4 regions of the Allocatenococcus thiocycli genome follow, and region 3 is predicted to be linked to each of the others. Evidence: predicted binding sites of a transcription regulator. Region 3 holds the regulator's gene; each other region holds the start of a gene.
The links. Region 3 encodes CRP, which controls carbon source genes, mostly activating them, when cyclic AMP is high. Its sites were predicted from a motif close to TGTGANNNNNNTCACA; they were not measured.

Region 1 (8,310 bases), on a different contig from region 3:
CAAACGCTGTATATCAGTTATGTCGGTCGTTCGATTCAAGACAACACCGAGCGCGTACCGTCAGTGCTGGTTTCTGAGTTAATGGAATACTGTCACCAAAATTACTGTTTAGGCGGTGATGAAGGTTTACCGGTTGATGAGTCTGGCGATAATTTATTGAAAGCGCTGGTCAATACGCACGCCATGGTGCCATTTAGCCCAAGTGCCTTTCAGGGGATGCATTCCAGCTACGCCAAAGAGTGGGTTCCGGCGGCGTTAACCCAGAGTAGCCAATCTCAAGGCTACGTTCGTCATGACTTTAATCGCGCATTGGACGATTATCTGCTGGGAGCCACGTTCCCACTAGAGCTCGATTTAGTCGAGCTGCAACGTTTCTGGCGTTTACCGGTACAGTACTTTTTTAATCGCCGCTTAAAAGTGGTATTTGAGCCGCCATTGCCGGTGATGGAAGACGATGAACCATTTGTACTCGGTGGTTTGGAAAGCTATCAAATGCGTGATGAGCTGTTAGAAACCTTGCTCGAAACCACGTTGACACAGCCAGAGAAGAAAACAGATGTGCTTAAGCACTTTATGAGTCAACAACGCGCTCAAGGTAAATTACCGGTCGGTGCATTTGGCGATATCGAGTTTGAAACCAACCGAGTTCAGGCTGAAGAGCTGGTGGACAAACTGGCGTTTCTATCTGGCGTACCGCAAGACGATTTAGAAATCGACCTGACCTTTGACTCGTTATTCGAAGGCAATGAAGGCGATGAGAAAAAAGTTCGCCTGACAGGTTGGCTTACTCAGTGTTACCAATCCGGGTTGATTCGCTACCGTAGCGGTAGGGTTCGTTCACAGGATTATCTGGCCGCTTGGATTGATCATCTTGCCATGTCAGCGTCTGGCCATACCAAGAAAACCCATATTATTGGCTATGACCGCAAAGAAGGTGCGGTTCATTTAATCTACCCGGAAATTGCTGACGCGCAGTATGCCAAGCAATTACTTACGGAATTGGTTCGTCTGTTCTTTGAAGGCATGACTAAGCCTTTGCCTTATTTCCCGCAAACGGCGTTAGCATGTGTTGAAGCCGGATTTAGTCGTGGACACTGGGCTGACGACGAAGAGAAATCTTTGAAGAAAATGGCAGATACATTCAACGATGGCTACATGAGTTCAGGCGAAGGAAACAATGCGTATATTGCACGTATTTGGCCAGCTTGGAATGATGATTTGGCGAAAGAAATACGCTTATTGACGGCGTTGGTGCTGCAAGGTGCGCGTTTAGCGGTTCAAGATGCGGACGATATAAAAGCGTAGCAAGGACAGTTGGATAGAGTAAAGGGAGAGTAGGGTGGCCGCCAGAAAATCATTATTTTTTGTAGGGCGTTCGCTGTACGGCCACAAGGTCAGAGGGACCATGATACTTTTGCTTAATTCATTTGAGTGTTGCCGCCTTAAAGGCTTGGCTTATCTCGTGAGGCGCATACTAACGGTGCAACAGATGGATAACCGTGAGAAAGATCCCACAAAGCCCTAAATTATCCAACTTGGTAAACATATAAATAGAATTTTTAACGATAGATCACACTTCTATCAGTTGATAATCCGGAGAGATTCAGCGTTATGGATCAAATGTCAGGTGCAGAGCTACCTAACCATGATTTAGAAGCCACTGGGCAACCGCAGCCAACACCACTAGAAGCGATGACGTTTCCTTTACATGGTGCGAGGTTAATTGAGGCATCCGCGGGTACGGGCAAAACCTTCACTATTGCGGGTTTATACCTGCGCCTTTTGCTTGGTCACGGCAGTGCAGAGACCAAACATCGCGTCCCGCTTACCGTTGATCAAATTCTGGTTGTGACCTTTACCGAAGCGGCGACAGCGGAGTTGCGCGATCGTATAAGGGCGAGAATCCATGATGCGCGTATCGCTTTTGCTCGCGGACAGAGTTCCGATCCAGTCATCCAGCCTTTGCTTAATGAGTTCGACGATCGCAAGCAAGCGGCGGAAATTCTTCTTCAGGCAGAGCGCCAAATGGATGAGGCTGCGGTCTACACCATTCACGGTTTTTGCCAGCGCATGCTGACACAAAATGCTTTTGAATCCGGCAGCCGATTTAATAACGAGTTCGTGACGGACGAAAGCCACCTTAAAGCTCAGGTGGTGGCTGACTATTGGCGACGTAACTTCTATCCATTGCCATTCACTTTAGCGGGGGAAATTCGTCAGTTGTGGGGTTCTCCATCTGCACTGTTGTCTGACATCAGCAATTACTTAACAGGCGCACCGTTAAGCCTTTCTGTACCTGCGATGAAAGGCAGTTTGGCCGATGTTCATACTGAGAATCTGAAAAAAATTGATCAGCTGAAAGCACAATGGCGAGATAGCCAGGATGATTTTTTAGCACTGATTTCGGATTCAGACATCAACAAACGCAGCTATACCAAAAAGTCTCTGCCGACCTGGTTAGAGGCAGTGAATGCTTGGGCAGCAACAGAAACCACAGGTTATGACTATCCTGACAAGCTGGAGAAGTTTGCTCAAAATGTCCTGTCGGAAAAAACACCTAAAGGTAGTGCGCCGCAGCACGCCGTTTTTGCAGCGATTGAGGCTTTTCTTGCTAATCCTATTAGCTTAAAAGCCCCTCTGCTCGCCCATGCGATAGAGCATTGTCGGGTGATGTTAGCCAGCGCGAAAAATCAGAAGCAATGGCTTTCGTTCGATGACCTACTGACTCAACTTTCTGCTTCTATCGATACCGATGAAAGCGAGCTACTAGCTGAGCGAATTCGCACTTTGTATCCGGTCGCGATGATTGATGAATTCCAAGATACCGACCCGCTGCAATACAGTATTTTTAGTCGTATCTATCTGAACAATCCAGAATGTGGTTTGTTTATGATCGGTGACCCGAAACAGGCGATTTATGGTTTCCGTGGCGCAGACATTTTCACTTATATTAAAGCTCGTAACCAAGTAAGTGCCCACTACACGCTAGGAACCAACTGGCGTTCAAGTGCGGATATGGTGCAGGCAGTGAACCAAGTGTTTGCCTTACCAGACAGCCCATTTATCTATGATTCGGACATTCCTTTCTTACCGGTAAATTACAGTCCAAATGCCGAAAAACGCATTTGGACTATGGGAGGTCAAAAGCAACCAGCACTGACTTATTGGTTGCAAAACGCTGAAGAAAAGCCGCTGTCAAAAGGCGAATATTTAACTCGAATGGCGGAGGCAACCGCGAGCCAAATCCAAACAATTTTGACTCAGGCTCAGCAGGGGCAAGCGTGTCTGGTGAACGGTGAAAAAGAGAAAGCCGTTCAAGCTGGCGATATCGCAGTACTGGTTCGTACTGGTAGCGAAGGCCGAATGATTAAACAGGCGTTGGCAGATCAAGGCATTGCCAGCGTATATCTGTCTAACCGAGACAGCGTGTTTACCAGCTCGGTTGCTCAAGATCTGCAGCGTCTTCTGCAAGCGGTACTGACACCGGAAAATGACCGAGCGCTGCGTGCGAGTCTCGCCTCTGAACTGTTTGCATTGGATGCCGCCAGCTTGGACGCACTCAATAACGATGAAATCGTATGGGAAAATGCAGTTAATGAGTTCAAAGAATATCGCAAACTTTGGGTTCAACGTGGGGTATTACCCATGCTGCGCGCGGTGATCAGCAAGCGCCATATTGCCGAACGATTGTTAGAAGAAGGCGCAAGCTCACAAGGAGAAAATGGTGAGCGAGTACTTACCGATTTAATGCACATTGGTGAACTCCTTCAGCAAGCCAGCAACGAATTAGATAGTGATCATGGGTTGCTGCGCTGGTTGGCTCAGTCTATCAGTGATGCGGAAAATGGTTTGGGCGGCAGTGATGACCAAATCCAACGTTTGGAATCTGAGCGTAATTTGGTGCAGATCGTGACTATCCACAAATCAAAAGGTCTGGAATATGACCTGGTCTTTCTGCCGTTTGTGTTCAGTTACCGAGAAGCCAGCGAAGCCAAATATTACGATGCGGCCACTGACCGCACTGTACTGGATATTACGGGCAGTGATGCATCAATGATGCAAGCGGACAAAGAGCGTTTAGCCGAAGACCTGCGTCTGATATATGTAGCGTTAACGCGCGCCGTGTATGCTTGCTTTATTGGCGCTTCGCCTTTGCGTAATGGACGCTCAACCAAAGAACCAACTGGTGTTCACCACAGCGCAATCGGCTACTTGGTGCAAAATGGCCAAGAAGGCGGAATCAACGATTTGTACCAAGGTTTAAAACAGCAGCAAGATAAGCTTGATTGCGTCGCTTTAGGTGAACCGCCACAGCAGCTCGAAGAGATGTATGTAGCGCCACAAGAAGAAGTGTGTGATCTCACTGCGAAAGAACTACAAAATCCTATCGACAGAAACTGGCGTATCACCAGTTATTCTGGTTTGGTCAAGCAGGGCTCCCATCAGACTGAACACGACGCCACCATTGAGATTACTGGCTTTGATATTGACTCTTCTGACGAGCAAGACGAAGAGGATTTGGTTGAGCCTGAGCGTTCTATTTTCACCTTCCCAAGAGGCGCGCGTCCGGGGACGTTCCTTCACAGCTTATTCGAGGAAATTGAGTTTACTCAGCCAGCCACGACGGAAGAGAATACCCAAATCATTCTCGGTTTGATGGAAAGTGAGCAGTTGGATGAAGAGTGGCTGCCCATTTTACAACAGCTGATTGATACTGTGCTTGCCACGCCATTAGACGGAAAGTCGTTGCTGCTTAATCAAAAGGCACCATCGCAGCGTCTGGTGGAGATGGAGTTTCTGCTGCCGATTGAAGTGTTGTCCGCGCCGGCGCTGAACCGTGTGATTCAACGACATGATCCATTGTCTGCCAAAGCGGGAGATTTAGGTTTCCAAACGGTTCAAGGCATGCTCAAAGGCTTTATCGACTTGGTGTTTGAGCATCAAGGCAAGTACTACGTGCTGGACTGGAAATCGAACCACCTTGGCGACGATGTGACTCACTACCATGGTGAAGCACTAAAATCTGCCATGGCGGACCACCGTTACGATTTGCAGTATCAGATTTATGCTTTAGCACTGCATCGATTTTTGCGTAGTCGGCTGGCTAATTATCAATACGATCAGCACTTTGGTGGCGTGTATTACTTGTTCTTACGCGGCATGGATGGGCAAAGCGATCACGGTATTTTTTCCGCCAAACCAACGTTAGAATTTTTACAAGAGATGGATCGTTTGATTGATGGTCAAACACTGGAAACACGATCGACTCAGGCTGGGCAGATGGAGCTACTGTAATGACGACCAATAACAATCTTCCATCGTACCAAGAGAGCCTGCTGGGAACACTTGAACGTTTGGCACACAAAGGTGCGATTCGTCAGCTCGACTACCAATTTGCACGCTTTCTTTACGCTCAAACTGATGATGCGCAGAGTGAATCACAATCAGACGGTCAGGCACTGGCGTTTATCGGTGGTGTCGTCAGTAGTGAGCTTGGTAAAGGACATATCTGTTTGCCTCTCTTCGATGCGCAAGGTCAGCCGACTGATTTGGCCAGTAAGTTGGGGCTGTTTGGTGAGGCAGCGTTAACGCTCAATACTCAACTGCAAGGTATTAATTGGCAACAATTATTGGAAAATTCCAGTTTAGTTGGCGCACAGGGAGAAGCGCTGCCGCTAATGTTCGATGGTGAGCGTTTGTATTTACATCGTTACTGGTACTATGAAGTGACACTGGCGGAAAAGCTCAATCAACTGGGCGCGGCGGTTAGTTTGCAGCTACAAGAATTTACGCGATTATCTGAGCTGCTTAACCATCTGTTTGCGCGTCAATATCACTTTCTTTTTAACACGATTGCCAAAGCCACTGAAGCTGGGAGTAGCACCCAAGTTCTGCGTCAGCAATTGGTGTGTGACCACCTTGATGTGGTCGCAAGCGATGCATTGGATTGGCCTGCGATTGATGCACTTTTAAGCCACGCCAATAAAGTTCAGGACTTACAACCTCTGGATGACCTCGTGCCACTTTCTGCTTGTGTAAACTGGCAAAAAGTCGCGGCCGCAGTCGCGCTAACCCGTCGCTTTGCGGTGATTTCTGGTGGACCGGGAACCGGTAAAACGACTACGGTAACCAAATTGCTTGCCGCGCTGATAGAGCAGGCCGCACAAGAGAAGAATCTAACCATCAAGCTGGTGGCTCCGACGGGTAAAGCAGCTGCACGATTAACCGAGTCAATTGGCAAAGCAGTGCAAGAGTTACCGGTTTCTCCTGAGTTAAAAGCCAAAATCCCGACTGAATCGAGCACCTTGCACCGTTTGCTGGGCGCGATCCCTAATAGCGCAGAGTTCCGTCATAACAAACAGAATCCGCTGCATCTGGATATCTTAGTGATTGATGAAGCGTCGATGGTCGATTTACCCATGATGTACAAAGTGGTCGATGCATTGCCTAAGCATGCACGACTGATTCTGCTTGGTGATAAAGATCAGCTCGCCTCGGTAGAAGCGGGGGCAGTGTTGGGTGATATTTGCTCGTTCCACGCTTTGGGGTATGGCAAAGAGCAGGCTTCGGCCATCGCAAAGCTGACCGGTTTTGACACCTTGGCCCACAGTAGCAATAGTGCATCCAGCATTGCTGATAGTTTGTGTATGCTGCAAAAGAGTTACCGGTTTGATGCTCGCTCGGGGATTGGTCAATTAGCGAAAGCTGTGAACCTAGGTTCTGCAGCTAGTGTGGACAATGTCTGGGCGCGAGACTTTTCAGATATCGAACATTTTGCTCTGAGTAGCCAAAACTACAATCAGATGATGCAGACGTTAGTACAAGAATACGGTCGTTATCTGAAGCGTATTGGGCAGCAAGAACAGGATCCAAATACTGGAGAACCTGAAACGTTAACCCGAAAAGCCAAAGCGGTGTTAGACACATTTAACCAGTGCAGACTGCTTTGTGCGATCCGCGAAGGTGACTTTGGTGTGGCTGGGTTAAACCAGCGCATAGAGAAAGCACTTGCAGCGCGTAAGCTGATTAAGGTGCAGGATGAGATTTGGTATCACGGCAGACCTGTGATGGTTACGCGCAATGATCACGGTTTAGGTTTGTATAACGGTGATATTGGTATTTGTATGCGGGATGACAGCGAAGAAGAGCAGCGTTTGAAAGTCTTTTTCGAACTCCCTGATGGTAGTGTTAAGTCGGTACTGCCAAGCCGAGTGCCAGAGCACGAAACTGCCTACGCCATGACGATACATAAATCGCAGGGCAGTGAGTTTGATTACACCTTAATGATTCTGCCGCCAGATTTTAGCCCGATATTAACCCGTGAGCTGATTTACACAGGCATCACCCGAGCGAAGAAACGTTTAGCGCTTTACGCGGAGCTGAATGTGCTTAAACGAGGAATAAAGGTGAAAACAACGCGAGCTAGTGGATTGGTGCAGCGACTAGCCAACTAGAAACTAAAAGACCGAGTATGCACTCGGTCTTTTTAATCTTTATAAATCCAAAGCTAAGATTTTTGATTTGCGCTGGAAGTTGTATAAACCTTGCTTTGCTCCCGGTAAATAATCCACGCCCACTTCGTAAAAGCCTTGCTCTCTGAACCAGTGCAGGCTGTGGGTTGTGAGCACAAAGATCTGATTAATGTTTTCTGACTTTGAGCGGTGCTTCATGTAATTCAGTAATAACAATCCACGGTTACCATCGCGGTAATCTGGATGAATCGCTACGCAAGCCATCTCCGCTTTGCGCTCTTCGGCGTATGGGTACAACGCGGCGCAACCAATGATTAGCCCATCTTTTTCGATGATGGTGAATTTGCCAATTTCTTGTTCCAATTGCTCGCGTGAGCGTCTTACCAATATACCTTGTTCTTCCAGAGGACGGATTAAGTCTAAAATACCGCCGATGTCGTCGATGTTGGCTTGACGGACTTGCTCAGCACTGGCCATGACCACTTGCGTACCAATACCATCGAAAGAGAACAGTTCCTGAATTAAGGCACCGTCGACTTTATAACTGATCAAATGGCTGCGTGGTACGCCCGCACGACAAGCGGCAATCGAGCCTTTCAAGAAACGTAGTGTACCGGTGTAGTAGTCTGAATCTGGTGAGTTTTTTTCCGTTAAGGTTTTAATAACATGCTCTGCCTCGATAGGAAGTAGCTCAGCGACCGCATTGCCGTTGTCATCAATGACACCTTGTTCTGAACAGAAACCGATCAGTTTGTCCGCACCTAATTTAATCGCAAGCTGGGTGGCGACCTCTTCAGAAAGTAAGTTGAAACACTCACCCGTGACGGAGCTGGCAATT
Region 2 (8,310 bases), on a different contig from region 3:
AACTTAGTATTATTCTCTTCTTACTGGCAAATGAACCAAGTCGCCGAGGCCTTGTCTACAGACTTTGTTAAGCGAGGCTGGGCGTTGCAAGTACAAGGTGAAAGCTCGCGCCAAGAAATTCTAAAAAAACATAAAAAGCTAATAGAAACAAATAAAACCAGTGTTCTATTTGGTACCGGAAGCTTTTCTGAAGGACTTGATTTACCGGGTGAGCTTCTCGAAAACCTGGTCATTACCAAGATACCATTTGGTGTTCCGACTTCTCCTGTAGAACAGGCTCATTCCGAATACATCGAAAAGAAAGGCGGAAATCCATTTATGCAGATCACTGTACCAGATGCGAGTAAAAAGCTGATCCAAGGTGTTGGTCGGTTACTGCGAAAAGAGCGCGATTCTGGTAGAGTAACCATTCTAGATAGACGCCTTGTCACAAAGAGATATGGGCAAGCGTTAATCGACTCGCTGCCGCCATTTAAACGTAAAATAGAATATTAGAAGAAAAACCATTTATGGAAATGATTGAGCCAGGCATGTTGCTGGTGTTGGCGCTTGTCGCTTTTGTTGCTGGATTCATCGATGCCGTTGCTGGTGGTGGTGGTATGCTAACCGTCCCAACGTTGTTATCTTTGGGGCTTCCACCCCACATCGCTCTGGGAACAAACAAACTCGCCGCGACGTTTGCCTCTTCGACGGCGGCTTTCACCTACTACAAAAAGCGTTTATTCCGCCCAAGATGCTGGGGAAGATCCTTCGTTGCCACCCTAATAGGAGCAACCGTTGGTACGCTGTTTGTCGACGCTATCAGTACCGAGTGGTTAGAGAAAGTATTGCCGCTGATCATCTTGGCAGCTGCTCTATATACCGTTTTCCATAAAACGCCGAAAACGACACACCAAAGTCCAATACCAGAGCCGTGTCCTCGACTACATAAAAAGCAATATGCACAAGGCTTTTCACTTGGCTTCTACGATGGGCTGGCAGGTCCTGGCACGGGGGCATTCTGGACGGTGAGCTCAATGGCACTCTATCGACTGAATATCCTACTTGCTTCTGGCCTGGCAAAAGCAATGAACTTTACCAGTAACTTTACTTCCCTCATTACTTTTGCAGTGTTGGGGCATATCAACTGGGTGCTAGGCTTAACGATGGGGCTATGCTTAATGGCAGGTGCTTTTGTCGGCGCTCATTCTGCGATTCACTTTGGCGCTAAATTCATTCGCCCGGTATTCGTTACCGTGGTGAGTATACTTGCGATTAAATTGGCTTATGATGCTTGGTTTGTAGGGTTAACATGAACATCGATCAACTTTCAGCACATTTAGAGCAGATGGCAAAACAAGCCGCCATGCTTGATCGTCAAAGAGGCGAACATCATGTGCCACTGTTTGACGAGCATCTCTTTAGTTGTCGTTCTCGCTTATTAACCCCGTGTGTAAAAGAAGCCAAAGCGACATTAGCGGCTATCGTACGTGAACAAAATGAAGATAAGTTAACCGCACTTCGCGCTGAATACCTAACCGAGCGCTTAGTGGCACAAATTGCTGCGATTCAGCGAGAAATCTCAACCACCAAAATACGTAAAAACGAAATCAAGCACAGCAGCCATTTTCGAAAACCTATCAATGTTCTGTATCAAGAGCTTGCTCAGCATCAAGAGTGGGCTCGTCGTTTACGAGAAATGGTACTTGAAAAAGAGAGAGCAGTAGCAACAGCTCCGAGTTTCATGCGCGCAGAAGCGCAGAAGGTTTTACTCGCTACAGAACAACGGCTGGAACGCTGCGAAGCGGCGTTAGTTAAGCTCGAAAACCAAATCACTCACAGGGAAAAACATCAGTAATGTCTGACCAACCAACCTCTCCTCTTGACGATGCACCAGATGATGTAAAACTGGCCGTCGATCTCATCTACTTACTCGAATCAAACGAAGTTGACCCTGAAGTTGCGTTAAGTGCGTTGAAAATCGTACAAGTAGATTTAGAGAACAAATTAAAAGAAAAACGGTAGCTTCTCTTCTTCAGGTTTCGTTTTCAGTTTGTTTCTACAATAGATACAAACTGAAAAACCTTGTTTACCATAAAAGATGGCCAATAACTGGTGCCAATAACACAGTAATCATACCAGCGAGCATCATCGCAACGCTGGATATGACCCCTTCAGAACTTCCCAGTTGATAGGCTTTTGCAGTACCCGCTCCGTGAGCAGAAGCTCCCAGACTTGACCCCTTACCCAAGCGAGAACGAATGGATAAAACGGTAAGAATGACTTCTCCAACAGCCATTCCGATGACACCAGTCATCACGACAAATAATGCCGTTAAATCTTCTTGACCACCTATCAATTTACTCGCTTCAACCGCAAAAGGCGTCGTAATAGAACGCATTGCTAAGCTTTTCTGCAAAATCGCTGACAGGCCAAAGATTTTGGCCAACAAAACAGAGCTTCCTATGGCTACAAAAATGGACGTAAGAACACCAATTGACATGGATAACCAATGCCGTTGAATAAGACGACGGTTGTCATACACAGGAATAGCAAAAGCAACAGTGGCAGGGCCAAGCATCCACAACAGCCAATGAGACTCTGACATATAAGATTGATAAGGAATATGAAAAGCGAACACGACCACAATCAGCAACAAGGGCGCCAGCAACAAAGGCATCAAAAAAATCGTTTTTTTACGCTGATAAAGTATTTTGCTCAAATAATAAAAAACAACCGTCATCAAAAAACACAATATACCCAAGCCAAAATCTGTTTCGAACATAGCTAGTGCTCCGTATGTTTTGTCAGTTTTTGGTAGTGTCTGTTGCTTTTTCTCCGGGACAACTGCAACTCAAAACGATAAACACGATCAACAACCGCAGCCGTAATTCCCAAAACTAAAACTGTACTAATCAGTAATACAACAAATATTCGTAATCCTTCCGTTTCCATCAGGGATTGGTATTTCACCACGGCAACTACAGCTGGCACAAAGAACAATAGCATTTCAGCTAACAGCCAAGTTGCACCTTTACGTAACCAGCTTGCTTTGATCACACCAAGAAACAGACACAACAGTAATATCAACATCCCAGCCAAATTAGCTGGCACCGGAAAATTAAACTGTTTAACCAAATACTCGGCAATCAACCATATCGCAGATAACAAGCCAATTTGCAGCAAGGTAAGCAATCCACCAGTAAATACCTTCATGACTTCTCACTCCATTCTGAGATTTTGATCACATTATATCCAAAACAAAAATAGTCATATAGTGAATTTTTATTATCAAAAGCATGCCAGAATGGAATAGTTTTCTAATAAATAAAACGAGCAAAGCATGGACATTAAATCACTTCGTTATTTTGTCGAACTCATTGATCAAAAAAGTTTCACCCGGGCTTCAGAAAATTTATACGTGACCCAGCCAACAATCAGCAAAATGATACAAAGTCTCGAACAGTCTGTTGCACAACCACTGATACATCGTGAGGGGAGAAAGTTCTGGCTAACGGAAGCAGGAGAAATCGTATATCTTCGGGCAAAACAAATATTAGAGACAATGGCACAATTAAACTCCGAACTCATTGATCTCAACAAATTAGAACGAGGTCATCTTCGCTTAGGCATCCCACCTATGGTTGGTCCCCTGTACGCTGGATTAATTCGCCAATATAAACAACTCTACCCGAATGTAGAACTAACGATCGTCGAATACGGAGGCAGGAGGATTGAGCAGGCACTTATCGAAGGCGATCTTGATGTTGCAATCACCATGTTAGCGACTCAGAATAGAGATTGCTTAACAAACCTTGTCCTTGATGAATATCCCATTCATGCCATTTTACCTGACACAACTTCTTGGTCAGAAAAAAGCTCGATCTCATGGGAAGAGCTAAAAGAGGAACCTTTCTATATCTACACAGAAGAATTTACCTTGAGTGATTACATTCAGAGCCAATGCCAACAAGCAGGGTATTCTCCGCAAATTTCAGCCCGTAGTAGCCAGTGGGACTTTCTCATTGCTCTTGTGAAAAGTGGAGTTGGTGTGACCTTTCTTCCCCAACCTTTATGTAATCGTATTCTTGACGAAGAGCTGCTGATAATACCTATTCAGCCCTCCATCAATTGGCAACTTGGCGTGGTTTGGAATCAAGAGAGATATATCTCTAAAGCTGCAGAGGCATGGATTAAACTTTGTCAGGAAAGTGGAAGGAGCCATGCATAGCCTAAAGCAAGGGCTTTCATGCGTAATGGAGGTAATATCCTCGATTTGAAAGCGGCACTAGGTCATGTCAAAATTGAACAAACGATGGTTTACGCCAGATCACCTTTCGTCGGTAGTCAATTTCAACCCTATCAGCGGCCTCAAAGTATAGCGATAAAAATGGTGACAAAGTGGCGGCGTTAGTCAACAAACCTCGCCATCATCCATCAAAATACACTTTATTAGTTTTCAAAAACCCTTTAGCCAAAAGGCATTACAAGGGATAACAATAGGTTCAAAAGTATATGAAAGTAATCAGCTTTAACATCAATGGACTCCGTGCAAGACTGCATCAGCTCCAGGCGCTCATCGACAAACACCAGCCTGACGTTATTGGGCTTCAGGAAATCAAAGTCCACGATGAAGCGTTTCCAATAGCAGATGTCGAAGCCATGGGTTACAAAGTGTATTTTCATGGTCAAAAGGCGCACTACGGTGTTGCGATGCTTTGTAAGCAAGAACCTATCAGTGTGCAGAAAGGTTTTCCAACCGATAACGAAGAACATCAAAAGCGCATGATCATGGCGACCTTTGAAGACGAAAATGGTGAAAAGGTAACGGTACTTAACGGCTACTTCCCTCAAGGGGACAATATCAGCCACGAAACCAAATTTCCGTATAAGCGCCAGTTCTACAAAGACCTAATGACATACTTGAATGATCATCATAGTAACGATGAACAATTAATTGTTATGGGCGACATCAACATCAGCCCAATTGATGACGACATCGGCATTGGCGAGCCAAATCGCAAACGCTGGCTAAAAACGGGCAAATGTTCGTTCCAGCCAGAAGAGCGTGAATGGCTTAAAATTTTATTAGACTGGGGCTTTGAAGATACTTTCCGTAAACTGTACCCAGAAGTGAATGACCGTTTTTCGTGGTTTGATTACCGTTCTCGCGGTTTTGATGACAACCGTGGTCTACGAATCGATGTGATTTTAGCGACGCCTTCACTGGCACAGAAATGTATCGAATCCGGTATCGACTATGAACTACGTGGGATTGAAAAACCATCTGACCACGCCCCTATCTGGTCAACGTTCAAGTAGTCCTTTCTCACCTAAATAAAAAGAGCGCATTGATGCGCTCTTTTTATTTGTTGCTGCCATTGGTCTTATTGGCTTAGTGGTCGAGAATAGGCTAGCAATCGCTTTTCTGCCTGTTTAAAACACCACAGGATGATAAACGTCAGCGACATATAGAATAAACCCGCCGTTAAGAACGATTCAAATGGAGCGTAGTAACGTGAGTTAACCAAACGAGCCGCGCCGGTTAGATCCATGATGGTTACAATGCCCGCTACCGCACTACCGTGCAGCATGAAGATCACCTCGTTTGAATATACTGGTAATGCTCTTCGTAATGCACTCGGTAAAATGATACGACGGTAAGTCTTAAATTTACTCATTCCATACGCTTTAGCCGCTTCTACTTCGCCTTTTGGTAAGCCATTAATTGCGCCTCGGATAATCTCCGCCGTGTAAGCTGAAGTATTCAATACAAACGCAACCAGTGCACAAAACCAAGCGTTTTCCCAAAGGGTATCTTTGACCGGGAAGAACTGGTCCATACCGTAATAAATGAGGTATAGCTGAACCAGTAACGGTGTCCCACGGAAAAAGTAGATAAACGCCCATGCTGGCATGCTTAACGCGTAGTTTTTACTGTTTCTTGCTATCGCCATTGGGATAGACACACTCAGCCCAATGATAAGCGAAATGCCCACCAGCCATACCGTTGTCCAAAGTCCACTCAGATAAATCGGGAAGCTTTCAATAATCAGTGAAAAGTCCATAACTTACCTCGCGTGAATACTGAACTTGCGTTCAACAAGTTTAAGCAAACCTGTAGAAACACTGGTAAAGAATAGAAAGATGATCGCAACGGCCATGTAAAACGTAAATGGCATTTTCGTCGAGCCAGCGGCTAAAGAACTCATTCTCACCATATCATCCAGACCGATGATAGAGACCAGCGCCGTAGTTTTAAGCAGAACCAACCAGTTATTACCAAAGCCAGGTAAAGCATGGCGAATCATCTGAGGCAAAAGAATTCTTCTGAATGATAAAACAGCGTTCATACCATAAGCTTTCGCCGCCTCTAGCTCACCTCTGTCTACGGCCATAATCGCACCACGGAACGTTTCTGCCATGTATGCGCCAAAGATAAAGCCAATGGTCAGTACACCAGCAATAAATGGGCTCACGTCGATGTAATCTGGCAGATATGCCGTCCACTCATGGTTAGGATCACTCGATGCAAACCACTCATTTAGCGTTTCATTGATAGAATAAAGGCTGTTATTCAAAAGTATTTGTCCACCAAAGAAAATCAGCATCATCAGAACCAGATCTGGGATACCACGAATAATGGTGGTGTAGAGAGTGGCAATCGCTCTTGCCCATTTGTAAGGTGATAACTTGGCTAAAGCACCAAGCATGCCCAATATCACTGCAAGCAGCAGAGAAAGCACTGCAACTTCAATAGTTACTAAAGCTCCTGTAAAGATGGAAGCTTCGTATCCTTGTAAATCCAGCATAGGTGAGTTCCTAATCCCTAAACTCAAAAAATCGACCGTTGACTACTTCTAGGAACAGGCCAACGGTCGCTTAATTACGACTTATTCGCCGTACACATCGTAGTTGAAGTATTTACCAGCAAGTTGTTGGTAAACACCTTTCTCACGTAGTGACAGAATCGCAGCGTCTAGTTTTTGCGTTAAATCTTTGTCTTGCTTGCGAACCGCGATACCAAAACCTTCACCAAACCATTTAGGATCAGTTAAAGATGGGCCAACAAACTCATACGCATCGCCACCAGCTTTGTTAAGAACGCCTTCTTCTAGAGCAGAAGCGTCACCTAGAACAGCAGCTACACGACCGTTAGCGAGATCAAGATAAGCTTCATCAAATGAGCCGTAACGTACGATCTCAACTTTGTCACCGTAGTTGTCAGTCAGGTATTTATCGTGTGTAGTTGCACGCTGTACCGCGATTTTCTTACCGTCTAGTTTGTCAAAGTCTAGATCAGCGCCTTTCTTCGCAATAAATTTGTTTGGAATAAGTGCGTATTTGCCGGTGAAATCAACTTTCTTCTTGCGCTCTTCTGTAATCGACATTGCCGCTATGATTGCGTCGTATTTGCGCGCCAGTAGAGAAGGAATGATGCCATCCCAGTCTTGAGCAACGATTTGACACTTCACTTGCATTTCTTCACAAAGTGCATTTGCCATGTCAACGTCAAAGCCTTTTAGAGAGCCATCAGTTTCAGTCCAGCTAAACGGAGGGTATGCACCTTCAACACCAAAGCGAACGGTTTTCCATTCTTTCGCTTGAACGGCGCCAGATACAGCCGTTGCAGCAAGCGTTGCTGCTAATAACCACTTTTTCATTTCCGTACTCCTGTGATTTCCATTTTATTTAATTTTGTATGTTGTGTTTACATAGGAGGCAAAAAACTGCCTCCCAAAGATCTCTTAATAAATCGATGAGATAAACTGTTGTAAGCGAGGTGAATCTGGATTGGTAAACAACTTGGCAGGATCACCCTGCTCTTCAACCAGTCCTTGGTGAAGGAACATAACGTGGTTCGATACATCACGAGCAAACGCCATTTCGTGCGTCACTACCAACATCGTACGACCTTCTTCTGCCAAATCTCTCATTACCCCTAACACTTCGCCTACTAATTCTGGATCAAGCGCTGATGTCGGCTCATCAAACAACATGACTTCTGGATCAACGGCTAGCGCACGAGCAATCGCGGCACGTTGCTGCTGACCACCAGATAAATGTCCCGGGTAGTAATCCTTACGCTCATACAGGCCTACTTTCTTAAGCAGTACCTCTGCGTTTTCAATAGCTTGAGCTTTAGGCACACCCAATACGTGAACGGGTGCTTCAATGACATTTTCTAGAACAGTAAGATGAGACCATAGGTTAAAACCCTGGAATACCATCGCTAGACGAGAACGAATTCGCTGAACTTGCTTTTCATTCGCGGGAACAGATTCACCAGCTCGGTTATTCTTCATTTGAATAAGCTCACCGTTAACCCAA
Region 3 (8,310 bases):
ATTTACATCTCTACCGGTTAACGAAGAACTGTTAACCAATCGAATCAAACATTCAGAGTACAGCTTTAGCAAACCGGACGTAAATGAGCCGGGTGATGAAGGCTACCTAATGGTCGGCTTTGACTCTGAAACGGGTGAAGTTGCAGGTACGACCGGAATCGAAGCATCTATTGGTTGGGATGTACCTTTCTACTCTTACCACATCAGTAAAGTCGTTCACTCATCGCCTAAGTTAGGCGTGAATAATGTAGTGAAGTTGCTGACGTTTGGTAATAACTACACGGGTAACAGCGAAATCTGTACTCTTTTCTTGCGTGAGAAATTCCGCCAGGGTCTGAATGGTCGCCTGATGTCTAAATGCCGTTTCTTAATGATGGCAGAGCACCCAGAGCGTTTCTCTGAAACCATTTTTGCTGAGATGCGTGGTGTCTCTGATGCAAATGGTAATTCTCCATTCTGGCAGTGGTTACAAGAACACTTCTTCTCGATTGACTTCACTCTTGCGGACTACCTGACAGGTATTGGTAAGAAAGGCTTTATCGCGGACTTAATGCCTAAGCTGCCAATCTACATCAACTTACTCAGCCCAGAAGCACAAGCGGTGATTGGCCAGGTGCACGACAAAACACGTCCGGCACTCAAACTTCTGGAGCGTGAAGGATTTACTAACCGTGGCTACGTCGACATTTTCGATGCAGGTCCAACGGTAGAGTGCGATCTGCGCAATGTAGAATCTGTGCGTCATTCGTTCCGTGCTCGCGTAAAAATCGCAGCGCATAACAGCACGCAAGACTTCCTGATGTGTAACGCATCATTCGAGAACTTCCGTGCCGCAGCAGCAAAAGCAGCGTATGACCCTGAAACACAGAGTGTTGTACTAGCACCAGAACTTGCCGACGCACTTTTAGTCGAGGAAGGGGACTTCGTTCGCCTTCTACCGCAGTAACAGACGACAGAATTTAAGGATAGTAACAATGACACATTGGATTGCAGGTGAATGGGTACAGGGTCAGGGTGAAGAGTTTACGTCACTGTCTCCATACAATCAGGAAGTGATTTGGCACGGCAAAGGTGCGACGGCTGAGCAAGTAAACCAAGCTGTAGCGGCGGCTCGTGCTGCTTTTGTTGACTGGAAAAATCGTCCATTTGCAGAGCGCGAAGCCATCGTGCTGGCGTTTGCAGAAAAAGTGAAAGAAAACAGCGAAAAAATTGCTGAAGTGATCGCGAAAGAAACGGGTAAACCAATTTGGGAAACCCGCACAGAAGCGGCAGCAATGGCAGGTAAGATCGCAATTTCAATCCGCGCTTACCATGAGCGTACTGGTGAAGCAACGCGTGAAGCTGCGGGTAACCAAATCGTTCTGCGTCACCGTCCTTTGGGCGTGATGGCGGTATTTGGCCCTTACAACTTCCCAGGTCACCTGCCAAACGGCCACATTGTTCCTGCTCTTTTAGCTGGTAATACAGTTGTATTCAAGCCATCAGAGCAAACGCCTTGGACTGGCGAGCTGGCGATGAAACTGTGGGAAGAAGCAGGTCTGCCTAAAGGTGTGATTAACCTGGTTCAAGGCGCGAAAGAGACTGGTATTGCCCTAGCGGATGCGAAAGGCATCGACGGTGTCCTATTTACCGGTAGTGCAAACACTGGCCACATTCTGCACCGCCAATTTGCAGGTCAACCTGGCAAAATGTTAGCGCTAGAAATGGGCGGTAACAACCCAATGGTTATCTCTGATAACTACGGTGATCTAGACGCAACGGTTTACACCATCATTCAATCTGCATTCATCAGTGCTGGCCAGCGTTGTACCTGTGCTCGTCGCCTGTACGTACCGTTTGGTGAAAAAGGTGATGCATTGATTACTAAATTGGTTGAAGCGACGAATAAGATTCGCGTAGACCAACCATTTGCAGAACCAGCACCGTTTATGGGACCACAAATTTCTGTTGCGGCGGCGAAGTTCATTCTTGATGCGCAAGCTAACCTACAGTCACTGGGTGGAGAGAGCCTAATCGAAGCGAAAGCAGGTGAAGCGGCGTTTGTTTCTCCGGGCATCATTGATGTGACTAATATCGCTGAGTTGCCAGATGAAGAATACTTCGGCCCACTGCTGCAAGTTGTACGTTACGAAGGCTTGGAAAAAGCAGTGGAACTGGCGAATGATACTCGCTTTGGTCTTTCAGCAGGTTTGGTTTCAACCGACGACCAAGAGTGGGAATACTTTGTCGACCACATCCGCGCTGGTATCGTAAACCGCAACCGTCAGTTGACCGGTGCAAGTGGTGACGCGCCGTTTGGTGGTCCTGGTGCATCTGGTAACCTTCGTCCAAGCGCATACTACGCGGCTGACTACTGTGCTTACCCAATGGCATCAATGGAAGGTGGCGAAACACTGCTTCCTGCGACATTGAGCCCAGGTGTAGAACTTTAAGTTTCAACAATAGAGCCACGACGGTACTTCGTGGCTCGGATTGCCGATGCATCATTAAAGTATGGAGTCTTAATGAGGTCGGCATGAAAATAATTAAAAAATGAGTGTACGACTGACTGATACTTCATCACAGGTTAGGCTGCTCGTTCATTATTCTGGACAGTGTTATACCAATCGTAGTAAATAACTGACCATTCTAACTTGTTAAAACGCTCGATAACTGCGTTAGAATTTTTGATTGTAGAGTAACTACTTATCGAAAATTCTGTCTTGTTCTCAAACGTTTTTCCTACGTTATTTATGCTCTCTTACTTACTGTGATTGGTATTGGCTGTGAACGAGCCGCCAACATTCTTACCCTACATCTCGTAACAAGGAGCCGTTATGACCCCTGATGTGTTATTTGAATCTTTATGGCAAGACTACATTCAGCGTCTTTGCCCCTCTGCTGCTAAAGTTCATCAACTTCTTCAAGAAGATGAGCCTTTGATTAACGACCATATTGCACTGCGCACATTCAATGTTGAGCCTCTTGGCATTGAGACGCTGGCGAAGCCATTTCTAGCGATTGGTTACAAGGCGTGTGGTGACTATGTATTTGAAAGCAAAAAGCTGGTCGCTAAGCACTACGAGCACCCAGACCCAAAACAGCCTAAAGTGTTCATCAGTGAGCTTAAAGTAGAAGAGTGTTCGCCAGAGCTACAAGCGATTGTTGCTAAACTGGCAGCACAAGTGGATGCAGATAAACTCGCAGATAGCGCATTTTTACATGGCGGCCGCTTATGGGATCTCAGTTTTGCAGATTACCAGGTTTTGGCAAAAGAGAGTGAATACGCGTCCTGGCTGGCGGCTCATGGATACGGCGCTAACCACTTCACGGTCAGTGTAAATCAACTGAATCAGCATGATGAAGTGAAGCAAGTGAACGATCACTTACGCCAAGCTGGATTTGTGATTAACGAGTCGGGTGGCGAAGTGAAAGGCTCGCCTGAAGTCTTGCTTGAGCAGTCTTCAACCATGGCAGATAAAGTGCCGGTTAACTTTACTGAAGGCTCTGAAATCATTCCGGGTGGTTTTTACGAATTCGCGAAACGCTACCCAATGGACAATGGTGAGCTTTATCCGGGTTTTGTTGCAGCTTCGGCTGATAAAATCTTTGAGAGCACTAACGGTTAAGGCCTTCTCGGCTAGCAATACGTTTTCCTAACCTAAATAAAAAGCCACCAATGTTGCCATTGGTGGCTTTATTCTTTATTTGCGTTACTCGAATCTTAGATTAACGAGTACCGTAAACTACGATAGTTTTACCGTGCGCAGAGATTAGATTCTGCTCTTCTAGCATCTTCAAGATACGACCAACTGTCTCACGAGAACAGCCAACGATTTGACCGATTTCTTGACGAGTGATCTTGATTTGCATGCCATCTGGGTGAGTCATCGCGTCTGGTTGTTTTGCAAGGTTCAGAAGCGTCTGAGCGATACGACCAGTTACGTCTAGGAACGCTAGGTCACCCACTTTTTGGCTGGTTACTTGAAGGCGACGAGCCATCTGCGCAGAAAGACGCATTAGGATGTCTGGGTTTACTTGGATAAGCTGACGGAATTTCTTGAAAGAAATCTCAGCAACTTCGCAAGGAGATTTAGCTCGAACCCAAGCTGTGCGCTCTTGGTCTTCCTCGAATAGACCAAGTTCACCAATAAAGTCTCCTTGGTTTAGGTAAGAAAGGATCATTTCCTTACCTTCTTCGTCTTTGATAAGAACCGCAACAGAACCTTTAACGATGTAGTACAAGGTTTCAGCTTTTTCACCTGCGTGAATCAGCGTGCTCTTTGAAGGGTACTTATGAATGTGACAGTGTGAAAGAAACCACTCTAATGTCGGGTCGGTTTGAGGTTTACCTAGAACCATAATATCTCACTTCCTCTGCAGGGTACGCTTGCGCTATCCATATTTTAGCTAAGCCTGAATCAGGCTTACTAGAATAAGAGCACTTTTTATATGCTGCAAGCTATCTTGTGTTTCGGTAAGAAATAGTATCCTTTTTCTAGGATGATTTCTTGATTTTAATCGTGCCATGGTTGCTATTTTGTACGCAAAACTGTGCACATGATCACGGTATGAAAAGTAAACACTCCGAAAGCGAGATTTTTAGCCAATTTTTCCTGTTTCTATCAGTTGTTGTAGGATAGGCCTCACGATCAGCTCCATTGCAAAACTCATCTTACCGCCCGGCACGACTATCGTGTTGTGACGTGACATAAACGAGCCGTCAATCATGGCCAACAGGTAAGGGAAGTCGACATTCTTGATCCCACGTAGTCGAATGACCACAAAACTTTCATCCAGACTCGGGATGCCTTTCGCGTTGAGTGGGTTCGATGTATCCACGGTTGGCACGCGCTGAAAGTTGATATGAGTACGTGAAAACTGCGGAGTAATGTAATTCAGATAGTCATCCATCGAGCGTACGATGGAGTCCATGACGGCCTCTCTTGAGTGGCCGCGGTCACGCGTATCCCGGACGAATTTTTGGATCCATTCCAAGTTCACAATCGGTACCATGCCAATCAGAAAATCGACATGTTGCGATACATTCACTTCACCATCGACCACGCCACCATGCAGCCCTTCATAGAAGAGTACGTCGCTGTTGTCTGGTAGGTCTTGCCACGGGGTGAAAGTGCCTGGCATCTGGTTATACGGTACTGCTTCATCAAAGGTGTGCAGATAGCGACGTATGCTGCCAGTACCTTCTTCGCCATATTGGCGGAAAAACTTTTCCAAGCCAGGAAAGTCATTGGCCTGAGGACCAAAGTAGCTGATGTGTCTGCCTTGCTCGCGCGCTTTACGAATTTCGATATCCATTTCCGGGCGAGTAAAGCGATGGAAGCTGTCACCTTCAACCCAGGCTGGTTTGACGTTCATCATATTGAACATCTTACGGAAGGCTTCAGATGTAGTGGTCGTGCCGGCTCCGGATGAGCCGGTAACTGCAATAATTGGGTGTTTAGCTGACATGACAAACCTTGTCGAAAATTACTTTCCTTTAAGTGCAGCAGGCATCTACTGCACAAGTGATGGTCCACTATAGCACGTAACAACGGCTTGTCATCGGGTGGGGTACGGTAAAGTGTGAAGGGCTTGGGGAAAAGAACCTAGTACTTTGCTTTTAATTGAATATCCACCGTTTCATGCAGTTCGGAATACACGATAACCGCTTCGCCTTTCTCTAGCTGTAATTTAACTTGGTCGATCTTATCTTGCAGAGATACTTCCAGCGTGCCGTAATCTGTCCCTTCACGCAGAACAAATTCACGAATCAGGTTTTCCAGTGTTTCTGGCGCAATGTCTTGCCAAGGAATGATCATAAATACCTCAAAATTTTATGACGAATGGGTAGGATTTGTTGACCTTTTCAGCAAAAAATCAGTTCTAAAGGCCAACTTCTCCAAGTCTACTGTGTCTTACGTTTCGATACAGCAGAAAGGTGATCCGCAGCGATACTCTCGTAATAGGATGGCAACGCTTCTTCGAGCCAAAACTTCGGCTTTAATGCAGACCCTGAGATAAAACCAACATGGCCGCCGTGCTCATACAGGCGATAGTCAATATTGGCGGGCAGTACAAACTTAGGGATAACCTCATCAGTCATAAATGGGTCATCCTTAGCGTGAATGATCAGCGTCGGCAATTTTATTTGTTGTAACTTGCTCAACCCAGAGCATTGGGTGTAATAGTCCTGAGCATCTTTAAACCCATGCAGAGGGGCGGTGATCAAATCGTCGAACTCTTGTAAGCGCGTGACACGCTTGATTGAATTGTAAGAGAGCGCCAGCTCACCATGGAGTAACGTGTGCTTTTGTAAGGCGTTCCGTTTTAAAGATGAAAGCAAATAGCGGCGGTAAACCTTGGAAAAACCCTGTTCAATGCGGTTAGCGCAAGCCGCTAAGTCGAGAGGAGCAGACACAATCGTTGCCGCTTTCAATATCGGGTTATCTGGATATTGCGCTAAGTAGTTTGCCAGCATGTTCCCCCCTAAGGAAATACCAATGGCGACTTTAGGGTTGTCCGGAAATTGCTTTTCAAGATGTTCAAGGAAAAAGCGAGCGTCTGTCACTTCTCCTGAGTGATAAGCGCGGGCTTTTTTGTTTGGCTTCCCGCTACAGCCACGAAAGTGCATCATCACCGAAAGCCAGCCAGACTGAGCAAACGCGTTCATGAGTCCGTTGGCATACGGGCTGTAGAAGCAGCCTTCCAAGCCGTGAAACAGGATAAAAATAGGTTTGTGCTGCGCGGTTTCTTTGTTTGGATCTTCACTCCAGGCGATATCGAGAAAATCGCCATCCGTGGTATCCAGCGTTTGCCAGACAGGGGCAAACAACGCTTTTTTACGAATAAAGCGTGGTAGAAGGGTCTGGAGGTGTGGGTTTTTCATCCCAGCGGCTGCTAAAAATTGTGTCATACCTAACTGCTCTTATGCGTCCTCCAACATCCATGGGAGAACTTATTAATATAATCCTTTATAAATATTATAGGTACTTTATACCTAAATGACTTCAAGATGCAGGATTCAGAGTGTTGTCACCGGAGCCAGTTCAAGGAACCAGCATTCCACGTTGTTTATTGCAATTTATGGATGCTTTGGCGGGTGAATATTTGGCACTGGGATAGCAAAAGCTTGTTGTAAATGTTCACCGCCTAACTGACGGCAATATCTGAGCGTGAGAGGATCACCGTCGTTTTTTATCAGGCTGAGCGAGTTGATGCAGTCGACTAAATCGGATTGCTGCTGTTTTTCTAGCTGAAGCTCAAACTGCAGCGTTTCGCGATATAATGCATCATTGACTTGAGATTTGAGGTGGCGTCGCAGGTCGCGAAAAGAGTGTAGTAAGGTCTCACTTCGGCCTAGACAGCTTTGAACCAAATGCCAGTCTTTTTCTTGGAAGATAAGCTGCTGCTCGTCGAGCCATCGGAGCAGCAGTAACAGATTCACGTTGCCGTGATAGTTGTTTTGTAATGATAAGCACGCTTCTTTTACTTCCCGCACACCATAAAACTGCAAACTGAATTGCCATAGATGCTCTAAGGTAAGGGTGTATTCTGCGTGCTTATTTGTCATTGATTAAACTCTAGCTCCATCTGCTCTAACTCTTCCTGAACAGACATCCATTCCATCTCAACTTCTTCGAGCTCTGATTTGCTCGATGATTGAAGCGCTAACACTTCATTTAGTTTAGCTTTATTTTCGGCATCATACAGTGAGTTATCCGCCAATTGCTCTTCTGCTTTTGCTAGTGCTGCACCCAACTTATCCATTTTATTTTCTAATTGTGTCAGCGTTTTGCGAATTGGTGCCGTTTGTTTACGAAATTCGGCTTCGCGGCGCTTCTGCTCTTTTTTGGCAGAGGCACTGTTGGCGGTGTCCTTTGCGGGTTGTGATGCCTGCGCCTCTTTACGCTCAACTCTTTGTTGCTCTGTTAGCCATTTGTAGTAGTCATTTAAGTCACCATCAAATGGCGCAACTTGGCGGTCATGAACGAGATACAAGTCATCTGTCGTTGCCCGTAACAGGTAGCGGTCGTGCGACACGATCACCATTGCGCCTTCGAACGTTTGCAACGCCATCGTTAATGCCTGACGCATGTCTAAGTCTAGGTGGTTGGTTGGTTCATCGAGTAGTAACAGGTTTGGTTTCTGCCAAACGATCAATGCCAACACCAAACGTGCTTTTTCACCGCCAGAGAATGGTGCGACCTTCTCCAGCGCTTTATCACCCTGGAAGCCAAAACTACCCAGATAATCACGCAATTGTTGCTCGGTTTGATCCGGCGCGATTTGCATCATGTGTTGCAGCGGCGTTTCTTCCGGGTGGAGAGT
Region 4 (8,310 bases), on a different contig from region 3:
GGATCATCATGGCGCGGGTATCGCTTACCTAAAGAAAAAGCCGCTATTTATTGATGGAGCGCTGCCAGGTGAGGAAGTGGTGACACAGCTGGTGGAAGAGAAAAGTAAGTTTGCCCGCGGTAAGCTGATCAAAATTTTGCAGCCAAGTGACACTCGTGCTGAACCATTCTGTCCGCATTACCATGAGTGTGGTGGCTGTGATTTACAGCACTTGGAATATGACCAACAATTGACGCACAAACAGCAGACACTGCGTCAGCTAATGCGAAAATTTGCAGGCAGTGATATCGAACTTGATGCGCCAGTGTTAGGCGAGCAGCTAGGCTATCGACGTCGAGCACGCGTGAGCTTGTTTGTGGACAAAAAAACGCGCCAACTGCACTTTGGTTTTCGCAAAAAACAAAGTAAACAGATTGCTCAGGTGACCGATTGTCCAGTGTTGGCTCCACAGCTGAACGTTTTGCTTCCGGAAATTTACGCAGAGCTAAAACAATTTAAAAAGCCCGATCAACTTGGTCATGTTGAGCTGGTCTTAGGCGATAACGGACCTTGTATTACGCTGCGCCACATGAGTAATCTGACTGAACCGGAAGTTGAGGCTTTGGTTAGGCTTGCTGAGCGTCATAACGCCACGCTGTACCTGATGCCGCAAACTGATCAGCTTGATTTAATTTCAGGCGAGATACCGTTTTATCAGGAAAATGGTGTGAAGGTACCTTTCACGCCAAATAACTTTATTCAGGTCAACCAAGCGGTAAACCAAAAAATGGTGGCTCAGGCCATCCAGTGGTTAGACCCGCAAGACAGCGATCGAGTGTTAGATTTGTTCTGTGGGCTGGGTAACTTTAGCTTGCCAATCGCTAAGTTGGCGAAACACGTTGTGGGTATAGAGGGGGTCGCTGAAATGGTAGAAAAAGCGACAAATAATGCATCCTTGAACCAAATCAACAACGCACAATTTTATCACGCTAACCTAGAGCAGGACTTTGACGGTCAGGTTTGGGCGGCAGAGAAGTTTGATAAAGTACTGCTTGATCCAGCGCGTGCCGGAGCGAGCGGGATCATCGATCAAGTTTCCGCTCTTGGGGCTCAGCGCGTGGTTTATGTTTCTTGTAATCCTGCTACCCTTGCAAGGGACAGTCAGAGCTTAATTGAACAAGGCTACAAATTAACCAAACTAGGTATGCTCGACATGTTCCCGCATACCAGCCATTTAGAATCCATGGCCTTGTTTGAAAAGTCCTAGCAATAGGGCGTTGGCCCTTTACTTGTGGTGGGGTCAAAAAGTCAGCACTCTATGCTGGCGAAAGAACTAATCTGGACGGTGTTAGTCAAACCACACGAATATAATAATTAGGACGATGAGATGGTTGCGGTAAGAAGCGCGCATTTAAATCAAAACGAACAGTTTGAACTCGAGCATTGGGTGGCTAGCCTGGGGCAAGAGAAAAACACAGCATCCCGCTTAATTGAAGTGTACAGAGATTGCCAAAATATTTTGGCAGATCACGAGCAAGCGGAATTATTGCTGTGGCGTGGACGAGAAATGATCGAGATTCTGATCACCTTGTCTATGGATAAAGCTACCTTAGTGGCAGCACAACTGTTCCCATTGGTTTCAAGTGGTGCTTTCAAGAGAGAACTGCTGGAAGAAAAATACAGTAAAGAAATCATAAAGCTGATAGATGGCGTTGAAGAGATGGCCGCCATCGGTCAACTTAATGTCACCATGGAAGGGGGCGCTGCGTCCTCTCAGGTAGATAACGTGCGTCGCATGCTGCTTGCCATGGTGGATGATTTCCGCTGCGTTGTTATCAAGCTGGCAGAACGCATCTGTAACCTGATTGAAGTTAAGAAAGCGCCTGACGAAGTCCGTCGTGCTGCGGCAAAAGAGTGTGCCAACATTTATGCGCCATTAGCGAACCGTCTTGGTATCGGTCAGCTCAAGTGGGAAATCGAAGATTACGCATTCCGCTACCAGCAGCCAGAAACCTACAAACAAATCGCGAAGCAGTTATCTGAGCGTCGTATTGTTCGTGAGCAGTACATCAAAGACTTTGTTGAAGACCTCACAGAAGAGATGAAAGCTTGTGGCATTAATGCCGAAGTGAGTGGTCGACCAAAGCACATTTACAGTATCTGGCGAAAAATGCAGAAGAAGAGTCTGGCATTTGATGAGTTATTTGACGTCAGAGCGGTGCGCATTATCGCCGATAAACTGCAAGATTGTTATGCCGCGTTAGGTGTTGTGCACACCAAATATAAGCACTTACCAAGTGAGTTTGATGACTACGTCGCGAACCCGAAACCAAACGGGTATCAGTCCATCCATACCGTGATTCTTGGCCCTGAAGGGAAGACCATCGAGATCCAGATCCGAACCAAGCAGATGCATGAGGAATCGGAGCTCGGTGTTGCCGCGCACTGGAAGTACAAAGAAGGCGCGAGCGCACGTAGCGGGTACGATGAAAAAATCACCTGGCTGCGTAAACTTCTGGATTGGCAAGAAGAGATGTCCGATTCTGGTGAAATGCTGGACGAGCTACGAAGTCAGGTCTTCGATGATCGCGTCTATGCCTTTACGCCTCGTGGTGATGTTGTCGACTTACCTATGGGCGCGACACCATTGGACTTCGCTTATCATATTCACTCCGAAGTGGGGCACCGCTGTATTGGCGCTAAAGTTGGAGGCCGAATCGTACCATTCACGCATAAATTGCATATGGGCGATCAGGTAGAGATCATCACCTCGAAAGAGCCAAACCCATCACGTGACTGGCTAAATCCTTCACTAGGTTTCGTTCATTCAGGTCGAGCTCGCGCCAAGATCAATGCTTGGTTCCGCAAGCAAAGTCGCGAGAAGAACCTAGAGGCAGGTCGTGAAATCCTAGAGCACGAGCTGGTGAAAATTGGCGCGACCATGAAAGATGCAGAGCGTTACGCGCTGAAGCGATTCAACGTCAATACGCCAGATGAGCTTTACGTCGGTGTGGGAAGTGGTGACTTACGTATCAACCAGATCATCAACCACATCAATGCATTGGTCAACAAGCCGACCGCGGAAGAAGAAGACCAACAAGCCCTAGAAAAGCTGCAAGAAGCCGAGCACAAAGCGCCAGCACAAAGCCGACCGAAGAAAGATGCGGTGGTAGTGGAAGGGGTTGATAACCTGATGACGCACCTTGCGCGTTGTTGTCAGCCAATCCCGGGTGATGATATCTGTGGCTACATTACGCAAGGTCGTGGCATTTCCGTACACCGTAGCGACTGTGAACAGCTCGAAGAGCTAAGACATCACGCTCCAGAACGTATTATTGATACCGTCTGGGGCAGTGGTTTTGTCGGTTCGTACATTCTCACCGTTCGAGTTGAGGCGATGGAGCGTGGTGGTTTGCTGAAAGACATCACCACTCTATTTGCGAATGAGAAAATCAAAGTCACCAGCATGAAGAGCCGTGTCGATTACCGTCGTCAGCTAGCCATCATGGACTTTGATCTCGAAGTGACCAATATCGAGGCGTTGTCGCGTGTTTCTAAACGTGTTGAGCAGATTAGAGATGTAATGTCCGTAAAACGTCTCGGCTAAAACTCTCGTCATAGTTGTCGCTGTAGCGTTGTTGACGGCACGCACTCGCGCCATCACATGGTGAACCATGCTCAGGCGTCTCGTTTGTTTGTCGCCTAGCTACAACGTCAACTATTTAGAGAGTTAACAATAAAATCATATAGAGGTGAGTGGTTATGCTGCTCGCCTTTTTGTTTATAGGAAGAGTTTGTTTAAGGGACTCTTTGTATTGAGGAAAAACATATGAGTCATCCAATTGAGCAGTTAGAGCAGATCATGGCGCAGTTGCGTGATCCGGAGGGAGGGTGTCCTTGGGACCTGAAGCAGAGCTTTGACACCATTGTTCCGCACACTATAGAAGAAACCTATGAAGTTGTGGATGCGATTCAAAATCGAGACTGGCCAAATTTAAAAGAAGAGCTGGGTGATTTGCTGTTTCAGGTGATTTTTTACAGCCAATTGGCAAAAGAGCAGGATCTGTTTGATTTTTCAGACGTGGTCGAAACCGTAAATGAAAAATTAACTCGTCGTCATCCTCATGTGTTTTCCGATGTGGAGTTTGAATCCGATGCTGATATCAATGCCAATTGGGAAGCAGAAAAAGCGAAAGAAAAAGCACAAGTAGGCAAACAAGAAGAAAGTATTCTAGACTCAATACCAAACTCTTTGCCTGCACTTTCTCGTGCTACAAAGATTCAGAAAAAATGCGCGAAATATGGATTTGATTGGGACTCGCTTGGGCCTGTTGTGGAAAAGGTTCAGGAAGAAATCGATGAGGTAATGGAAGAAGCGATTCAAGTTGACCCAGACGATGAGAAAGTAGAACTCGAACTGGGCGATTTGCTTTTTGCTACGGTTAACCTGGCTCGTCATCTTGGTAAAGATCCAGAAGTGGCATTAAGTAAGGCGAATTTAAAGTTTGCGCGACGCTTTAAGCAGGTAGAAGTGAAGGTGGCTCAATCGGGCAGGGGATTAAAAGATTGCTCTTTGACTGAGCTTGATAAATTCTGGGATGAAGTCAAAAAAGAAGAATAGAGTGGGTGTCAATCGACAGGAAGCGGTTTTGAGACAAGTTTGACTCAGAAGATAAATATGCACCCGTCTTCTCTTTGCTCACTTTGATTTGAAGCAAAAAATAAAAAATAGCAGTGTGATAGATTTCACGTTGTGGCGGTAAGGAGCTTCTGGTATATTTATCTCCCGTCCAGAAGCACTCCATTTCCCTCATTCAACCAATTTCAGGTTAAACATGACGACAAATTACATTTTTGTTACTGGCGGGGTTGTATCCTCTCTAGGTAAAGGTATTGCAGCAGCATCTCTTGCGGCTATTCTAGAAGCTCGTGGTCTTAAAGTGACTATGATGAAGCTTGACCCTTACATCAACGTTGATCCAGGCACAATGAGCCCGACTCAACACGGTGAAGTGTTCGTCACGGAAGATGGCGCAGAGACTGACCTTGACCTTGGTCACTACGAGCGTTTCATCCGCACCAAGATGACCAAGCGTAACAACTTCACTGCAGGTCGTGTTTATGCCGACGTACTTCGTAAAGAACGTCGTGGTGACTACCTAGGCGCAACAATTCAGGTTATCCCTCATATCACTAACGCAATTAAAGATCGCGTGATCGCTGGCTCTGAAGGTCACGATGTGGCTATCGTTGAAGTTGGCGGTACTGTTGGTGATATCGAATCACTGCCTTTCATGGAAGCGATCCGTCAGCTAGCGATCGAAGTTGGCCGTGAAAACGCAATGTTCATGCACCTGACGCTTGTTCCTTACCTAGCCGCAGCGGGTGAAGTGAAAACTAAGCCGACTCAGCACTCTGTAAAAGAGCTGCTATCTATCGGTATCCAGCCAGATATTCTAGTTTGTCGTAGCGATCGCATGATCCCAGCGAACGAACGTAAGAAGATTGCTCTATTCTGTAATGTTCCAGAAAAAGCAGTTATCTCAATGAAGGATGTGGATTCAATCTACAAGATCCCTCAACTAATTAAAGCTCAAGGTTTAGATGACCTTGTATGCTCACGCTTTGGTATTACAGCTCCAGAAGCTGACCTGTCTGAGTGGGAACAGGTTATTTACGAAGAAGCAAACCCAACTGGTGAAGTGACCATTGGTATGGTAGGTAAATACATCGAACTACCAGATGCTTACAAATCTGTAAACGAAGCGCTTAAACACGCAGGCTTGAAGAACCGTCTAAACGTGACAATCAAGTACGTTGACTCTCAAGATATTGAAACCCGTGGTGTTGAGCTTTTAGAAGGGCTTGACGCAATCCTAGTTCCTGGTGGTTTCGGCGATCGTGGCGTTGAAGGAAAAATCCGTGCAGCTCAATACGCACGTGAGAACAAGGTTCCTTACCTAGGCATTTGTCTTGGTATGCAAGTTGCCCTAATCGAATACGCGCGTAACGTTGCGGGTATGGAAGGTGCACATTCAACAGAATTTAACAAAGAAACGAAGTACCCTGTGGTAGGTTTGATCACAGAATGGGTAGACGAATCAGGTAACGTTGAAGAGCGTACTGAAAAGTCTGACCTAGGCGGTACTATGCGTCTTGGTTCACAGCTTTGTCACCTACAGAAAGGAACAAAAGCTTACGAACTATACGGTAGCGCGACGATCCATGAGCGTCACCGCCACCGTTACGAAGTGAACAACGTGCTTCGTCCGCAAATCGAGAAAGCTGGCCTGAAAGTGTCTGGCCTGTCTGCGGACAAGAAGCTGGTGGAAATGATTGAGAACCCAGAGCACCCATGGTTTGTTGCTGCTCAATTCCACCCAGAATTCACATCGACGCCTCGCGATGGTCACCCATTGTTTGCAGGTTTCGTTAAGGCCGCGGGTCAATTCTCACGCGGCGAGTTCGAGAAGTAAGTAAGGGATACGGGCGGCGGCGAAGGTTGTGCTGCCGCCCTTTAAAATTGACATTTATATTTGAAACGAGAGGAAACATTAATGTCTAAGATCGTTAAAGTTCTAGGTCGTGAAATCATCGACTCACGTGGTAATCCAACAGTAGAAGCTGAAGTTCACCTAGAAGGCGGTTTCGTAGGTATGGCAGCAGCTCCATCTGGTGCATCTACTGGTTCTCGCGAAGCTCTTGAGCTACGTGACGGTGACAAAGCACGTTTCCTAGGTAAAGGTGTTCTTAAAGCTGTTGAAGCTGTAAACGGCGCAATCGCTGAAGCTCTAGTTGGCAAAGATGCTAAAGATCAAGCTGCAATCGACGCAGTAATGATCGAACTAGATGGTACTGAAAACAAATCTAAATTCGGTGCTAACGCTATCCTAGCTGTTTCTCTAGCAAACGCTAAAGCTGCAGCAGCAGCTAAAGGCATGCCTCTATACGAGCACATTGCTGAGCTAAACGGCACTCCTGGTCAATTCTCAATGCCTCTACCAATGATGAACATCATCAACGGTGGTGAGCACGCAGACAACAACGTTGACATCCAAGAGTTCATGATCCAACCAGTTGGCGCTAAAACTCTTAAAGAAGGTCTACGTATCGGTGCAGAAGTATTCCACAACCTAGCTAAAGTTCTTAAGTCTAAAGGCTACAGCACTGCAGTTGGTGACGAAGGTGGTTTCGCTCCTAACCTTAAGTCTAACGCTGAAGCTCTAGAAGTTATCGCAGAAGCTGTTGCAGCTGCTGGTTACGAACTAGGTAAAGACGTTACTCTAGCTATGGACTGTGCAGCATCTGAGTTCTTCGACAAAGAAGCTGGCATCTACAACATGAAAGGCGAAGGTAAAACTTTCACTTCTGAAGAGTTCAACCACTACCTAGCTGAGCTAGCGAACCAATTCCCAATCGTTTCTATCGAAGATGGTCTAGACGAGTCTGATTGGACTGGCTTCAAGCACCAAACTGAACTACTAGGTGACAAGCTTCAACTAGTAGGTGACGACCTATTCGTTACTAACACTAAGATCCTTGCTGAAGGTATCGAGAAAGGCGTAGCTAACTCTATCCTTATCAAGTTCAACCAAATCGGTTCTCTAACTGAGACTCTAGCTGCAATCAAGATGGCTAAAGACGCAGGTTACACAGCAGTAATCTCTCACCGTTCTGGCGAAACTGAAGATGCAACTATCGCTGACCTAGCGGTAGGTACAGCTGCAGGTCAAATCAAAACTGGTTCTATGAGCCGTTCTGACCGTGTTGCTAAGTACAACCAACTTATCCGTATCGAGGAAGCTCTAGGTGAGCGCGCTCCTTTCAACGGTCTTAAAGAAGTTAAAGGCCAAGCTTAATTATTAGCTTAACTTTATAGTTCTTTTAAATACCTCGCTTAGGCGGGGTATTTTTTTGCCTGAAGAATCTTTATGTGAATACGGTTCCAAAAGCTTTTCTTTACACTCTTTCATGTGAGGAGTCTGTGAGTCTTCCTTTATGCCCTAGAGGCAATCCCGCATTTATGCTATATATATCATCTTATCTAATTCCTTCCGGTACAGAATGTTAGCAACGATATGCGAATCTTTGTTATAGCCCTTACGTTACTGTTTGGCTTACTTCAATACACTCTATGGTTCGGTAAGAACGGGGTGTCTGATTACTATGCAGTAGAAGATGAAATCGAAGTACAGCAACAAGTAAACAGCAAGCTACAAGCTCGCAATAATGAAATGTTTGCTGAAATTGATGACCTAAGACAAGGTATTGATGCCATTGAGGAAAGAGCACGCCATGAGCTTGGCTTAGTCCGAGATGGTGAAACTTTCT

Region 1: the regulator CRP is predicted to act here: its motif matches at 1,499-1,514, upstream of recB (exodeoxyribonuclease V subunit beta).
Region 2: the regulator CRP is predicted to act here: its motif matches at 3,213-3,228, upstream of L9Q40_RS01340 (CidA/LrgA family protein).
Region 4: the regulator CRP is predicted to act here: its motif matches at 4,715-4,730, upstream of pyrG (CTP synthase).

The regions. Positions count from the first base shown of each region.
Region 1 covers NZ_CAKLCK010000045.1:92,963-101,272, forward strand. The annotation lists gene recC (exodeoxyribonuclease V subunit gamma) at 1-1,305, shown strand, start outside; gene recB (exodeoxyribonuclease V subunit beta) at 1,621-5,295, shown strand; gene recD (exodeoxyribonuclease V subunit alpha) at 5,295-7,454, shown strand; gene argA (amino-acid N-acetyltransferase) at 7,494-8,310, opposite strand, start outside.
Region 2 covers NZ_CAKLCK010000001.1:290,298-298,607, reverse strand. The annotation lists gene dinG (ATP-dependent DNA helicase DinG) at 1-495, shown strand, start outside; gene L9Q40_RS01360 (sulfite exporter TauE/SafE family protein) at 510-1,295, shown strand; gene L9Q40_RS01355 (primosomal replication protein) at 1,292-1,837, shown strand; gene rsmS (pleiotropic regulatory protein RsmS) at 1,837-2,004, shown strand; gene L9Q40_RS01345 (LrgB family protein) at 2,069-2,764, opposite strand; gene L9Q40_RS01340 (CidA/LrgA family protein) at 2,767-3,195, opposite strand; gene L9Q40_RS01335 (LysR family transcriptional regulator) at 3,323-4,210, shown strand; gene xthA (exodeoxyribonuclease III) at 4,495-5,301, shown strand; gene L9Q40_RS01325 (ABC transporter permease) at 5,367-6,047, opposite strand; gene L9Q40_RS01320 (ABC transporter permease) at 6,051-6,791, opposite strand; gene L9Q40_RS01315 (ABC transporter substrate-binding protein) at 6,873-7,643, opposite strand; gene L9Q40_RS01310 (ABC transporter ATP-binding protein) at 7,728-8,310, opposite strand, start outside.
Region 3 covers NZ_CAKLCK010000007.1:3,152-11,461, reverse strand. The annotation lists gene astA (arginine N-succinyltransferase) at 1-946, shown strand, start outside; gene astD (succinylglutamate-semialdehyde dehydrogenase) at 975-2,432, shown strand; gene L9Q40_RS03915 (DUF1338 domain-containing protein) at 2,817-3,608, shown strand; gene crp (cAMP-activated global transcriptional regulator CRP) at 3,709-4,341, opposite strand; gene L9Q40_RS03905 (phosphoribulokinase) at 4,582-5,451, opposite strand; gene L9Q40_RS03900 (YheU family protein) at 5,589-5,801, opposite strand; gene L9Q40_RS03895 (hydrolase) at 5,888-6,895, opposite strand; gene L9Q40_RS03890 (TIGR02444 family protein) at 7,064-7,552, opposite strand; gene L9Q40_RS03885 (ABC transporter ATP-binding protein) at 7,549-8,310, opposite strand, start outside.
Region 4 covers NZ_CAKLCK010000002.1:119,027-127,336, reverse strand. The annotation lists gene rlmD (23S rRNA (uracil(1939)-C(5))-methyltransferase RlmD) at 1-1,246, shown strand, start outside; gene relA (GTP diphosphokinase) at 1,367-3,586, shown strand; gene mazG (nucleoside triphosphate pyrophosphohydrolase) at 3,809-4,600, shown strand; gene pyrG (CTP synthase) at 4,815-6,455, shown strand; gene eno (phosphopyruvate hydratase) at 6,537-7,838, shown strand; gene ftsB (cell division protein FtsB) at 8,058-8,310, shown strand, end outside.